4 regions of the Rheinheimera gaetbuli genome follow, and region 3 is predicted to be linked to each of the others. Evidence: predicted binding sites of a transcription regulator. Region 3 holds the regulator's gene; each other region holds the start of a gene.

The links. The regulator sigma-54, encoded in region 3, starts transcription at its own class of promoters, with help from an activator protein. The targets are predictions, from matches to a motif close to TGGCANGNTNCNTGCTT.
Region 1: the regulator sigma-54 is predicted to act here: its motif matches at 1,540-1,556, upstream of glnK (P-II family nitrogen regulator).
Region 2: the regulator sigma-54 is predicted to act here: its motif matches at 2,285-2,301, upstream of ACYVIC_RS16740 (PEP-CTERM sorting domain-containing protein).
Region 4: the regulator sigma-54 is predicted to act here: its motif matches at 1,866-1,882, upstream of fliE (flagellar hook-basal body complex protein FliE).

What each region holds. Positions count from the first base shown of each region.
Region 1 covers NZ_BAAGTL010000001.1:307,109-310,568, reverse strand. The annotation lists gene acnB (bifunctional aconitate hydratase 2/2-methylisocitrate dehydratase) at 1-762, shown strand, start outside; gene ACYVIC_RS01435 (YacL family protein) at 1,035-1,424, shown strand; gene glnK (P-II family nitrogen regulator) at 1,601-1,939, shown strand; gene ACYVIC_RS01425 (ammonium transporter) at 1,952-3,223, shown strand; gene xdp1 (exosortase-dependent surface protein XDP1) at 3,456-3,460, opposite strand, start outside.
Region 2 covers NZ_BAAGTL010000028.1:76,389-79,848, forward strand. The annotation lists gene ACYVIC_RS16730 (outer membrane beta-barrel protein) at 1-276, opposite strand, end outside; gene ACYVIC_RS16735 (undecaprenyl-phosphate glucose phosphotransferase) at 289-1,686, opposite strand; gene ACYVIC_RS16740 (PEP-CTERM sorting domain-containing protein) at 2,335-2,973, shown strand; gene ACYVIC_RS16745 (antitoxin MazE family protein) at 3,263-3,460, shown strand, end outside.
Region 3 covers NZ_BAAGTL010000008.1:258,184-261,643, forward strand. The annotation lists gene rapZ (RNase adapter RapZ) at 1-263, opposite strand, end outside; gene ptsN (PTS IIA-like nitrogen regulatory protein PtsN) at 260-733, opposite strand; gene hpf (ribosome hibernation promoting factor) at 741-1,028, opposite strand; gene ACYVIC_RS08075 (RNA polymerase factor sigma-54) at 1,055-2,533, opposite strand; gene lptB (LPS export ABC transporter ATP-binding protein) at 2,580-3,302, opposite strand; gene lptA (lipopolysaccharide transport periplasmic protein LptA) at 3,299-3,460, opposite strand, start outside.
Region 4 covers NZ_BAAGTL010000016.1:19,419-22,878, forward strand. The annotation lists gene ACYVIC_RS12785 (sensor histidine kinase) at 1-402, shown strand, start outside; gene ACYVIC_RS12790 (sigma-54-dependent transcriptional regulator) at 399-1,790, shown strand; gene fliE (flagellar hook-basal body complex protein FliE) at 1,929-2,264, shown strand; gene fliF (flagellar basal-body MS-ring/collar protein FliF) at 2,279-3,460, shown strand, end outside.

The DNA.
Region 1 (3,460 bases), on a different contig from region 3:
GATGCCTCCATTGCTGAGTACCTGGAATCAAACATCGTTATGCTGAAGTGGATGATTGCTGAAGGTTATGGCGATGTGCGTACCATTGAGCGTCGTATTAACGCGATGCAGGCCTGGCTGAAAGATCCGCAGCTGATGTCTGCTGATGCCGATGCTGAGTACAGTGAAATTATTGAAATTGACCTGGCGGACATTAAAGAGCCGGTTCTGTGTGCACCGAACGATCCGGACGATGCGCGCTTATTGTCTGAAGTGGCAGGCGATAAGATTGACGAAGTGTTTATCGGTTCTTGTATGACCAACATTGGCCACTTCCGCGCTGCCGGTAAGTTACTGGACAAATACAAAGGCCAGTTGCCAACCCGTTTGTGGATTGCTCCGCCAACCAAGATGGACCAGGCGCAGTTAACTGAAGAAGGTTACTACAGCATTTTCGGTAAAGTCGGTGCCCGCACTGAAATGCCGGGCTGTTCACTGTGTATGGGTAACCAGGCCCGCGTAGCAGAGAACTCAACCGTAGTGTCTACCTCTACGCGTAACTTCCCTAACCGTTTAGGCCAGGGCGCCAATGTGTACTTAGCCTCAGCCGAGCTGGCGGCAGTAGCGTCTATCATTGGTAAACTGCCAACGGTAGCCGAGTATCTGGAATATGCTAAGCAAATCGACGCTACCGCAGCCGATACTTACCGTTACCTGAACTTCCACCGCATGGAGCAGTACACCAAAAAAGCGGATAACGTGATTATTCAGCAAGCGGTGTAGTTAACGCTGCAATGTTAAAGGCCTGCCACTGCAGGCCTTTTTTCTGCTCGCTAATATGCAGCTAACAGCTACAATTTTATGACCATCAAACAGATAATCGTTCGGTTGTCGCAACTTTGCGCAACCTTAGCGGGCCTGGATCTCTGACAGGGCGACACAGAGTGTCTGAGCCCTGCCGCAGGCAGTAGGGCGAGTTGCTGTGGCGAGCCAGGCAGAGCATGCAGGCGCGCTCGCGCAAAGTTCCATCTGCTGCTTAAACATGGAACAGAAGTATGGAATACGACTTTATTTACGATCGCAATACACTGCAGTTCAGCATCCGGCTGGCGGCAGAGCATGAAGTATTAGGCCGGTTTTTGCTGGATGAATTTGGCCAGGATGCACAGGCGTATTCGCCATTGCTGCAACAGTTAAGCGCGCTTAAATCGCATCAAAGCACGCAGTATCAGGGTAAGGAGTTTTTGCTGGAAGTAGACAATGGTGAGGTAACCCTTAGCCACAACACGCTGTTTTACGCGGTAGAGCAGCCGTTACCTGAACGGCAGCAGCATAAATTGGCCGATGACGATTTACAGCTGGACGAGCAGGGCATGCAAACGCAATGCGGCTTGGAGGATTTACTGAAACTGCTGCGCGAATGGCAGCAGTTTTTAACCGATTAGCTTTTAGCGTCTACTGCACTTGCACGGGGAATAAGCGCACCATTTAGGTGCGTTTTTTTTCGTCAGTAATCGCCTTTAATGTTTAAGTTATTGATAATTAGATATTTAAAAAAGTTGGCACAAGGCTTCCTTAGTAAATGATGAATCGCTAAGACGACTACTAAAGGGAACACAATATGAAGCTTGTATGTGCCATCATCAAGCCGTTTAAACTGGACGATGTTCGTGAAGCTATTGCTGACATTGGGGTGGAAGGTTTAACGGTAACAGAAGTAAAAGGCTTTGGCCGGCAGAAAGGCCACACCGAGTTATACCGTGGTGCTGAGTATCAGGTGGATTTTTTGCCCAAGGTGAAACTCGAGATTGCCACACTGGATGATCAGGTAGACCGCTTAATTGAGGCTATCCAAAAAGCGGCCTTTACCGGCCGCATCGGAGACGGCAAAATTTTTGTTTATGATCTGGAACAGGCTGTGCGCATCCGCACCGGCGAGTCAGACGCTGAAGCCATATAAGGAGCTGTTATCATGCAAGAGCAAATTTATCACTTACAGTATGCCATGGACACCTTTTACTTCCTGATCTGCGGGGTATTGGTAATGTGGATGGCGGCAGGCTTTTCGATGCTGGAAGCGGGCCTGGTGCGGGCAAAAAATACCACTGAAATTCTGACCAAAAACGTAGCCTTGTACTCTATTGCCTGCATTATGTACCTGGTATGTGGTTATGCCTTTATGTACGGCGGCGAGTTTTTCTTAAGCGGCATTGGCGGTGTTGATGTTGACGCTACGCTAACCAGCTTTGCTGAGCGTGAAGACGGCTTTACCGGCGGCGCCGTGTATTCAACCGCGTCGGATTTCTTCTTCCAGGTGGTGTTTGTTGCTACTGCGATGTCAATAGTATCCGGCGCCGTTGCTGAACGGATGAAATTGTGGGCTTTTCTGGCTTTTGCCGTGGTAATGACCGGCTTTATCTATCCGGTGCACGGCTCCTGGACCTGGGGCGCTGATGGTATGTTTGGCATTAACCTGGACGATCAGTTTGGTTTCTCCGACTTTGCCGGCTCAGGCATAGTACACATGGCCGGTGCTGCCGCAGCACTGGCTGGCGTATTACTGCTGGGAGCGCGCAAAGGCAAATACAGCAAAGACGGCAAAGTAAATGCAATCCCTGGCGCCAATATGCCGCTGGCAACATTAGGTACCTTAGTGCTGTGGATGGGCTGGTTTGGCTTTAATGGCGGTTCGGTACTAAAACTGGGTGATATCAGCAATGCCAATGCTGTTGCGATGGTGTTTTTAAACACTAATGCCGCCGCTGCAGCGGGTGCTGTGGCTGCACTGGCATTGTCAGTGGTGTTATTCCGTAAAGCCGATTTAACCATGGCGTTAAACGGTGCTCTGGCCGGTTTGGTTGCCATTACGGCCGAGCCTTCAACACCTACTGCGCTGCAGGCTACTTTATTCGGTGCTATCGGTGGTGTGCTGGTGGTGGCGTCGATTATTGGCCTGGATAAGCTGAAAATTGATGATCCGGTGGGTGCTATTTCAGTGCACGGTGTAGCAGGTTTATTCGGTCTGTTGCTGGTGCCGCTAACCAAAGAAGGTGCAACCTTTAGCGGCCAGTTGATTGGTGCTGCGGCGATTTTCTTCTGGGTGTTTATTACCAGTTTGGTGGTGTGGTATGTGTTAAAACTGGTTATGGGTATTCGTGTTAGCGAAGAAGCGGAATATGAAGGCGTTGATGCCTCAGAGTGCGGTATTGAAGCCTACCCTGAGTTTGTCGCGTCGGTAAAGTAAGCAGCCTGGGAAGAGTTGGTGGAACTTCCCGGGAGCGAGTGAGCGAGGGTGAGGCAGTAGCTGTCGCAGCCCCCGCAAGCTAAACGTCACCACCAAACTACGTCTATCCTTGTCCTTTGTCTTTTTATCTGACACCCCGTGCCAATGGCGCGGGGTTTTTTTGTCTGTGTGCCGGTACTTTTTCAGGCAATAAAAAAGCATCCCGCAGGATGCTTTAATTTTACCGTGTTACTTAAC
Region 2 (3,460 bases), on a different contig from region 3:
AGTGCCACTGGCTGCACTGACAGAAGCCGTATACAGGTTAGCACCATCTTGCAGCATAGCGCGCAGGCTGGGTGTCAGCGCTAAAATCCAGCTCGACTCTTCGTTCGCACTGGCACTGGCAATGTTATCGTTGTGGCTCAAACGCGCCTGCAGCATAGGCGTAAAATCTATACCGCTTTCAGTGGCGATACTGGCTACAGCAAATTCATTTGCACTAAGCTGCGTGGTTAAACCCAAAGCAACTAAGCCAAGTGTGACAGGAGAAAGTTTAAACATTGAACGTCCTTATTAATAAGCGTTTTTGTTAACAAAACCTTTTATCAAGGTGTTTAAGATTATTTTTATATCAAACAGTAGCGACCAGTTGCGAATGTAATCCAGGTCAAATTTAACCCGCATTTCCATTTTTTCTAATGTGTCGGTTTCGCCGCGCCAACCATTTATCTGCGCCCAGCCGGTAATGCCGGGGCGCATTTTATGGCGCAACATATAAAATGCAACCTGTTTACGATATTCTTCGTTGTGTGCAACAGCATGCGGGCGCGGTCCGACAACAGACATGTCGCCCATTAAGACGTTAAAAAACTGTGGCAGCTCATCCAGCGAGGTGCGGCGCAAAAAGGCGCCTACCGGCGTAATGCGGCTGTCGTTGCGCGTTGCCTGTACTACCTTGCCACCGTTTTCCATGGCACGCATCGAGCGAAACTTATACACCCCAATGCGGCGGCCATCCAGACCATAACGGTCTTGTTTAAACAACACCGGGCCTTTCGACGTTAGCTTTACTGACAGCGAAATTAACACCAATAGCGGAGAAATTGCGACTAAGACACCAAAACTAAAAGCAATATCAAAACTGCGCTTGTAAAAGTTCTGAATACCAAAGCCTGGTGATTCAAACACACTGATGGTGTCTACGTCACCCACATTGCCAATGCGGCCATGCATCAGGTTCTTCATTAAAAAGTCTGGCACCAGCAATACGTCTACCGTGGTATCGCCAAGCTCGGTGATCATCTGTGCCACCCGCTGCTCAGCCAGCATCGGCAAACAAATATACAACTTAACCAGCTCGCCACTGCGGGCCAACTCTAAGGCGCGGTTAAAGCCGCCACATAAATGCGATTGCGCCTCTTGCGGCAGACGATCGGCAGTGCGGTCATCAAAAAAGCCGATACATTCAAAGCCCAGTTCAGGGTGGCTTGAAATTTCACGAAATAAATTAAGCCCACTGTCACTAGCACCAATAATGGCAACCTTTTGCATGGCCAAACCACGGCGACGTTGCACGGTTTTAACCACCTTGGCAGCGCAGCGCCATAACACCAGCGTACAAATAGAGCCGACAAACCAGCCTACCAATACCGCACGCGAAAAGGCTTCAGATTGTTTAAACACAAACAAGGCTGCCAGCACCAGTAAAAACGCCAGCGTATGTACCACTGCCAACAATACCAACATGCGGGAAAAGCGGCCAACCCGCCACGAGCGATACAGCTGCACCGACTCAGCCAGGTAGGAATAGCACACCAGATAGGCACACAGCAGCAGTGCGTATTTGCTGTTTAGTGTTACATCGTAAAGCTTAACGCCTACGACAAACACCGCAGCCAATATCAGCAGATCAATCAAGCGATAAATAACAGACGAGGCATGCCCCGTATAACGAAAGGTTTGCTTGTTCACTGTGTTAACTCCATTTAACCGGGGTAAAGCGTTACAGCCTAAAAGTTATGGCTTAAGTTTGCTCACCCAACACAGCCTGACACGCTGTATTTATACGCCGGGTGTTATCTGCAACCTTACACAGCGCAGGGTTAACGCTGGGCATAACAAAAACTGGCTGTACTTAAAACGCCGACAATTTACCATATTGCCCGTCTAATGCAAGAAAAACAGGCTACAAATAGAAAACAACTAATTAACTGCAAAAAGGCTGCACATTTTATGTGCAACAACTCACTAATATGGTGCTTTTAATTCAAATCAATGCTGTAACAGTTATTTCTAATAAGTAGTATATTGCATTAAATATCATAACCTTACTAAGCGCACACACCAAAAATTACAATATAGTTACATGCGCAGGTTAAATTTTATACAAATTACAGCATGCCATTGTGACATTAAGACGACAACCTAAAGATATTTAGCGTAAATGAGTGTTTTGTCTTAGCTGGCCACTTTACGCCAACATTACCGCGCATACAGGTTTTTCGTCATAAAATCTTACACTTAGCAAAACACCAATTCGTATCTAATTGTTATATAAGGTTTTTATTTTTGGCGCAATTATTGCTAAAAACCAGCAGGTTTATAACAAAGGTGATAAATATGAACATTTTATTAAAATCTGCATTAACTGCTGCCGCCCTGTGCTTTAGCTTAAGCAGCCAGGCAGCATTAATTCAAACTACACAAACTAATGTTGCCCCTGGCGCGGTTAGCTATCTGGCACCTGGCATTGGCGATGTAGGTGGTTTCCCAACCCCTTACAGCCTTGGCTCTACTTTGCTGCCTCAGGATCTGTTTTATATGACAGACGACATCCGCATTGCCAGCCGGCTGGATTTAGCAGCGCTGGATCGCACTACCGACAACGGTGATTCAAGCCTGGGTTGGAATGACGGCTTGTTAGAATGGTTTACTCAGTTTTATTACTTCAATACCGCCACTAACAATTGGGACTTCGCCACCTCCTGGTATGCCTATATCTCATGGGACGATGTAGCAAGCCTGCAAGCTACCCCAGGTTTAACCGGTATTGACTTCTGGACAGGTGATGTACGTGGCTTTTTACCAGGCAACAGCTGGTTAACCGGCACCTGGGCTGCGGTATCAAGCTTTGAAGGCAACAGCAACACCTTTACTGACGTGCGCTTTTCCGTGGTACCAGAGCCAGCCAGCCTGGCAGTATTTGGCCTGGCCTTAGCCGGCCTGGGTTTTAGCCGCAGAAAAACCGCTAAGCAGTAATAATCATTACGTTGTAAGCATCAGGCCCCGCAATGCGGGGCCTGTTTTTAATAGCCGATGTTGCCCGAATATGGTAAATAAATAAGATTATTTTTCAATAGGTTAGATTAAAAACTGCTTTTTTAGTGAAAGCGGCGATGTGTTCCCGCTGTGCGTCTCCTTCCAGTCGATGCTCGCTGCATGGCCAAAGGCCATAAAATACGAAAGCGTTACGTAACGAGCAGGATAAACTTGTTACATGAAACAATTAGAGCTATCATGTTTCATGTAACAACAAAAGGAGATAGCTATGCCAAATATTGCAACAAGAGTTCAGCAGCACAGAGACCGTCTCAGACGCGCTGGTTTGCGTCCGATTCAAATATGGGTGCCTGATACTAGGGCTGCTGGCTTTTCAGCTGAGTGCAAAAGACAGAGCCTTATAGTCGCATCTAGCGATGAAGGCGATATCGAATTGACTGAATTGTTGGAAAATTCACTGAATGAT
Region 3 (3,460 bases):
TCGGCGTCCAGATACAGTATGGTTAATTCTAATTTACGCGGAAGATATGACAGAATCTCTGCTAACTCGTCAGGGTCTTGTGGCAGGTTTCGTACATCAATACTAACGGCGACACGCTCGTACTGCCCCATTACCGTTGTAGCCAAAGTGGGTAGTAAATTCACCGGAATATTGTCGACACAATAATAGCCTAGGTCTTCCATTACCCTTAAGGCAACAGATTTTCCGGAACCGGAACGACCACTGACTACCAGTAATTTCATGTGTTGTTGTCCATAGCACTATATTCCAGTAATAACTGATAGAGTTGCTGGTTGGTTTCGGCGTGACGGAGTTTTTTGGTGAGTTCTTTCTGACTTAGCAATCGGGCAATAGCTGCAAGCGTGCTAAGGTGTGCCTGGCATTGTTGTTCCGGGATGAGAATAGCACAAAAAATATCCACCGGCTGGTTATCAATAGCATCAAACGGAATACTCTCTTTGCTAACCACAAACACCAGTAGCGGTTCGGTAACCTGCTTCAGTTTGCCGTGTGGAATGGCGATACCGCCTCCTATGCCGGTTGACCCCAACTTCTCACGGGTTGTCAGTGCTTCTAATATACTGTACTCAGCAATATCAGGTAGTTGCTGGTGTGCCAGTTCGGCAATATATTCCAGAATGCGTTTTTTGCTGTTAAAAAGAACTGCACTTTTAGTGCAGTTCTCGGCAAGCATTGAGCTTAAATTCATCATGGCCAAATCAGTGTCGGGAAATTTTCTCTTTATGCTTGATCACCTGACGATCCAGTTTATCAATCAGCTGGTCGATCGCAGCATACATGTTTTCATCTTCAGAAATTGCAAATACTTCGCCACCACTCAAGTGCAGCTTAGCTTCAGCAATCTGCTTTAATTTTTCCACGTTTAGGATCACATGTACATTATTTATGTGATCGAAATGCCGTTCAAGCTTTGCAAATTTGCTGTCAACGTACTCTCTTAAGGCTGTGGTAATTTCAACATGGCGACCGGTAAGATTGATTTGCATAGACATATTCCTTCTTTTAGGCTTATTTACAGCAAGGTCTTGCGTTGATTAGACGGCGGTATGAACAGGGATTCGCGGTATTTGGCAATAGTACGCCGCGCTACGTTGATACCTTGCTCCAGCAGAATGTCAGCCATTTTGCTATCGCTGAGCGGTTTAGCCGGATTCTCCGCCGCCACTAATTTCTTGATAAAGGCTCTGATTGCAGTAGACGAGCATTCGCCACCACTCTCAGTACTAACGTGACTGGAAAAGAAGAACTTAAGTTCAAAAATACCCCTTGGTGTATGCATGTATTTTTGTGTGGTAACCCTAGAGATGGTTGATTCATGCATACCTACCATCTCTGCTACGTCGTTAAGCACCATAGGTTTCATGGCTTCTTCACCATGCTCAAAAAATGCCTGCTGCTGTTGCACAATGCAGTTTGTCACTTTTAACAGGGTTTCGTTACGGCTTTCTAAGCTTTTCAAAAACCACTTTGCCTCCTGCAAATGTGAACGAATAAACTGGCTGTCTGTACTGTTTTTCGCGGTACGTGACATTGCAGCATATTGTTGGTTTATCCGCACCTTGGGCATAGCATCCGGATTAAGCTCAACCTGCCAGCGACCTTTTACTTTCATCACGCTGACATCAGGGACAACGTACTGCTGCTCTTCCCGGATAACATCGGCACCGGGACGCGGGTTCAAAGAGTGGATGAGCCGCATTGCTTCTTTTAGCTCATCCTCTTTTAGTTTAGTCACCCGCATTAAAGAACGAAAGTCGCGGTTAGCTAAAAGTTCTGTGTGATCACGGATCAGGCTCTGTGCAGCGGCTAAAAACGGCGTATCAGGGCTAAACTGGCGCAGCTGCACTGTCAGACATTCCTGCACTGAGCGTGCACCTACCCCAACCGGGTCGAATAATTGGATGCGTTTAATGACGGCTTCTACTTCATCTGCTTCAATATCTGCCAGACCCAGCGATTCAAGAATGTCATCACAGCTGATAGTAAGCAGACCGTTATCGTCTATCGCTTCAATGATGATTTCTGCAATAGCCCTGTCGGTTTCTGAAAATGGGGTCAGCTGCATTTGCCAGCGCAGATAATCGCGCAATGTTTCGCTGGTCTCACCCTGATACACGGTATCTTCTTCGCTTCCCGAATTGCCGGCGCTAACCGGTGCTGCACTAACTAAATCATCCCAGTTGTTATCAAGCGGCAAATCTTCGCTGATATTTTGCTCTGACATCGCATCACTGGTGTCTGGCTCTGCGGCTTCGAACTGCTCATCAGTGGTATTGTCAGAAGCGGACTGTAATGATTCAGAGATATTTACCGGCTCAGCGTTGAAGCTGTCATATTCGTCTTCGGCTTCAAGCAATGGGTTTGCATCCAGCGCTTCCTGAATTTCCTGCTGCAACTCTATTGTCGACAACTGCAGCAAACGGATAGCTTGCTGTAGCTGCGGTGTCATGGTGAGTTGCTGTCCTAAGCGGAGTTGCAAAGAGGGCTTCATCTACTTCTACTAATCTCCTGAATTACCACAAGTACTTTTTTGCTAACTATAGCCTGAATTGCTCGCCGAGGTATACATCCCGTACTTTCTGATTGGCCAATACGTCTTGAGGGGCGCCTGATGCAATCAGTTCACCATGACTAACGATGTACGCAATCTCGCAAACATCAAGGGTTTCACGTACATTATGGTCGGTAATCAGTACACCGATACCACGTTGGCACAAATGCTGAATAATTTTTTTAATGTCGAGGACGGATATCGGATCGACACCGGCAAAGGGTTCATCCAACAAAATAAACGCCGGGTTGGCAGCCAGCGCTCGGGCAATTTCAACGCGTCTGCGTTCGCCACCAGACAAACTCATACCCAGGCTATGTTTAATATGGCCAATATGAAACTCTTCCAGCAAGTCGTCGGCAACTTCTTCCCGACGGGTACGGCTTAAGTCTTTACGGGTTTGTAATATAGCCAGCAGGTTTTCATACACGGTGAGTTTGCGAAAAATCGAGCTTTCCTGCGGCAGATAACCAATACCCAGCCGGGCTCTGGCATGTATTGGATCGAAAGTAATATCCTTATCGTTTAGCGTTATTTTGCCTTTGTCAGACGGTACCAGGCCTACAATCATATAAAAAGTGGTGGTTTTGCCGGCGCCATTGGGTCCCAACAGCCCAACAATTTGTCCGGCATTAACTTCAAGGCTAACATCTTTAACCACTTGCCGGCTTTTATAACTTTTTGCCAGATGTGAGGCGACTAACTTCATGGTTGCTGGTCTTCCTCTGAAGTAATAATAGTGGTTACCCGTCTGGAGCTGTCACTCGCTGCATTCAGTTCTTGCGTTTCAACATTGTATTTTATTACTGATGCTTTGACGACGCTGCCGCTTTGTGCCAGTTCTGCATTGCCATTTAGTATCAAAGT
Region 4 (3,460 bases), on a different contig from region 3:
GCAGGGGCGCGGTTTACCACACAGCTACCAGAGCAACCTGTGTATATTCTGGGCAACCAGAATGCGCTTTGTGGTGCTCTGATGAATCTGATCCAAAACAGTCTTCAGGCAGCCGGTGTAACGGCGGAGATTTCACTGCGCATGGCAGCAGACAGCGATAAAGCAGGTAATCTCACTATCAGTGTTAGTGATAATGGCCCGGGTGTACCTGCACAATTGCAAGCTAATTTGTTTGAGCCCTTTGTTACCGGGCGCTCGGATGGCAACGGCCTTGGCCTTGCAGTAGTGCAGGCAGTAGCGGCTTCTCATCAGGGCTCAGTAAGCTATCACACCGCGAGCAATGGCGGGGCCTGTTTTGAGATAACGTTGCCACAGCATAACATGCAGGGAGATACGCTATGACACAGCAGATATTACTGGTGGAAGACGATGCCGGTTTACGCGAAGCCTTGCAGGATACACTGCAGTTAGCCCAGTATCAGGTGCTAAGCGCCTGCAGTGCAGAAGAGGCATTGTTGTTACTTAAGCAACACAAGGTGCAACTTGTGGTAAGTGATGTGCAGATGGGCGGAGTGTCTGGTCTGATACTGCTAAAAACCCTGCGTGAGCATTATCCGAACCTGCCGGTACTGATGATGACAGCGTATGCCACAGTGCAAGCGGCGGTAGAGGCCATAAGGCTTGGCGCTGTAGACTATCTGGCAAAACCATTTTCGCCCGAGGTACTGGTTAGCACCGTTGGCCGTTATGTTATGGCAAATACCGCCAGTAGTGTTGAGCCTGTGGTTGCATCCCCTGCCAGCAAACAGTTACTTACCCTGTGTGCCAAAGTGGCTAAAACGGATGCCAGCGTTATGATTAGCGGGCCCAGCGGCTCGGGCAAAGAAGTGCTGGCGCGATATATTCATCAGTTGTCAGGCCGCAGCAGTGGCCCTTTTGTAGCCATAAATTGCGCAGCTATACCGGATAATATGCTGGAGTCTACCTTGTTCGGTTACGAAAAAGGTGCCTTTACCGGTGCGATAAATGCCTGCCCGGGCAAGTTTGAACAAGCCCAGCAAGGCACCTTATTGCTGGACGAAATAACTGAGATGGACCTGAATTTACAAGCAAAATTGCTACGTGTGCTGCAAGAGCGCGAAGTAGAGCGTTTAGGTGCACGAAAAACCATTAAACTGGACGTGCGCATTCTGGCCACCAGTAACCGGGACTTACGTCAGGCTGTTGTGCAGGGCCATTTTCGTGAAGACTTATTTTACCGGCTGAATGTGTTTCCGCTGGCGTGGCCGGCACTGAGTGAAAGGCCTGAAGACATTGTGCCTTTGGCACGGCACTTACTGACGCGCCATGCAGCAGCGTCCGGTCGACCTGGTGCACGCTTAGCGGCAGATGCAGAGCAGTGCCTGACGCAATATCATTGGCCTGGTAATGTGCGCGAACTGGACAATGTTATGCAACGTGCGCTTATTATTGCCAGCTCTGATGACATCGGTGCTGCTGATATTATGTTGCAGCAGCTTGATTTAGCGCAGGTAAGCGGCGTAGATAACCTGCCGGCACTACCGCCATCCGCGGCGGCAACAAATGCAGCACAGCCTGACGAAAGTACAACTGACAACGCCAATTTTAAACATAGCGTGCACCAGCAAGAGCATCGTATTATTCTGGCCACGCTGCGTGAATGTGCTTTTCGCCGTGCCGATGTGGCACGCAAACTGGGCATCAGTGACCGTACTTTACGCTATAAATTGGCGCGAATGCGTGAATCGGGTATTGATATCCCAGCCTGATAGCTGCTGCATTAGTTAAAAGCCCTTGCTTGCAAATAATCAAGGGCTTTTTGTTTTAAATCAATAATTTAAAATTGGCACAACTCCTGCTATAACCTGTGTACTCTTTGCGACAGCAAAATTTTGACAGGTGACGCTATGAATATCAAAGGTCAGGCTCTATACGCGGAAATGCAATCGCTGGCCTCTCAGGCCAGAACGGTTGGCGCTGAGCTAAAACTGCAGAACAATGCTGAAGTTAATCCCAGTCAGTCTGACTTTGGCAGCATGTTTAAAGACGCGCTAAGCCATGTTAACGGCTTGCAGCAACAGACGGGTAAGATGCGTACCGCATTTGAAATGGGTGACCCAAACATGTCGCTGGCTCAGGTAATGATAGCCAGCCAAAAATCATCACTGGCGTTTGAAGCTACCGTTCAGGTACGTAATAAGCTGGTAGAAGCCTACAAAGACATTATGTCGATGCCGGTATAACGGAGGATTAAGCAGTGGCTGACAATCAATCCACCGAGCTGGCGCTAAGCAGCGACAACTTTAACAGTGGTAACAGTACTGAGCAGCAAGAGCAGAAATCCGGTTTTATCGGCTCTTTGGGTGGCACAGATTTAGTGCGGCAGATCACCATGATTGTGGCGCTGACCATCTGTCTGGCGATTGCTATTCTGATAATTATGTGGGCGCGCCAACCTGAAATGCGACCGCTGGGAACCTTTCAAACACAAGAGCTTATCCAGACGCTTGATCATCTGGATGCACAAAAGATCCCCTATTCATTGGAAGGCAATGTTATCTACATTGCCGAAGATCAATTCCAGAATGTGCGCTTGTCATTAACCCGTGCCGGCCTTAAGCAAGAGCCGTCTAATGGCACTGAGTTTTTGCTACAGGATAGTGGTTTTGGTGTGAGCCAGCGCTTGGAGATGGAGCGCTTAAAGCACAGCCGTGAGCAGCAACTGGCCCGCACTATTGAAGAGTTGCAAAGTGTTTCCCGCGCGCGCGTGTTGCTGGCAATACCAAAAGAAAACGTGTTTGCCCGGGCAGAAAAACTGCCCAGCGCCACGGTGTTGGTAACGGCACGCGGCGGTACCGTGATCCGTGATAGCGAAGTAGACGCTATCGTTGATATTGTTGCCTCTGCCGTGCAGGGATTATCGCCATCACGGGTTACCGTAACCGACCAGAACGGCCGCTTACTCAATAGCGGTTCACAAGACGCCAGTTCAGCCCGTTCACGCAAAGAATACGAATTGCAGCGCACCCGGGAAGAAGAGTACCGTCAGAAGGTTGACTCTATTTTAATGCCGGTGCTGGGCTATGGAAACTACACCGCGCAAGTCGATTTACATATGGATTTTACCGCCACCGAACAAACGCAAAAACGTTTTAACCCCGACTTGCCGGCGGTGCGCAGTGAGATGACCATTGAAGAAAATACCGTTGGCGGCTCAAGTGGTGGTATTCCCGGCGCCTTGTCAAATCAGCCGCCGCTAAATTCGAATATTCCTGAGCAGGCAACAGGTGGCGGCGCACAACCCGTAATACCCGGGCGTAACAGCAAAGAAGCCACCCGCAATTACGAGCTGGATACCACCATTAGCCATATTTCACAGCAAAGTGGTGTCATTCGCCGTTTGAGCGTGTCAGTGGCTATTGATTACAAAGCCAATGCC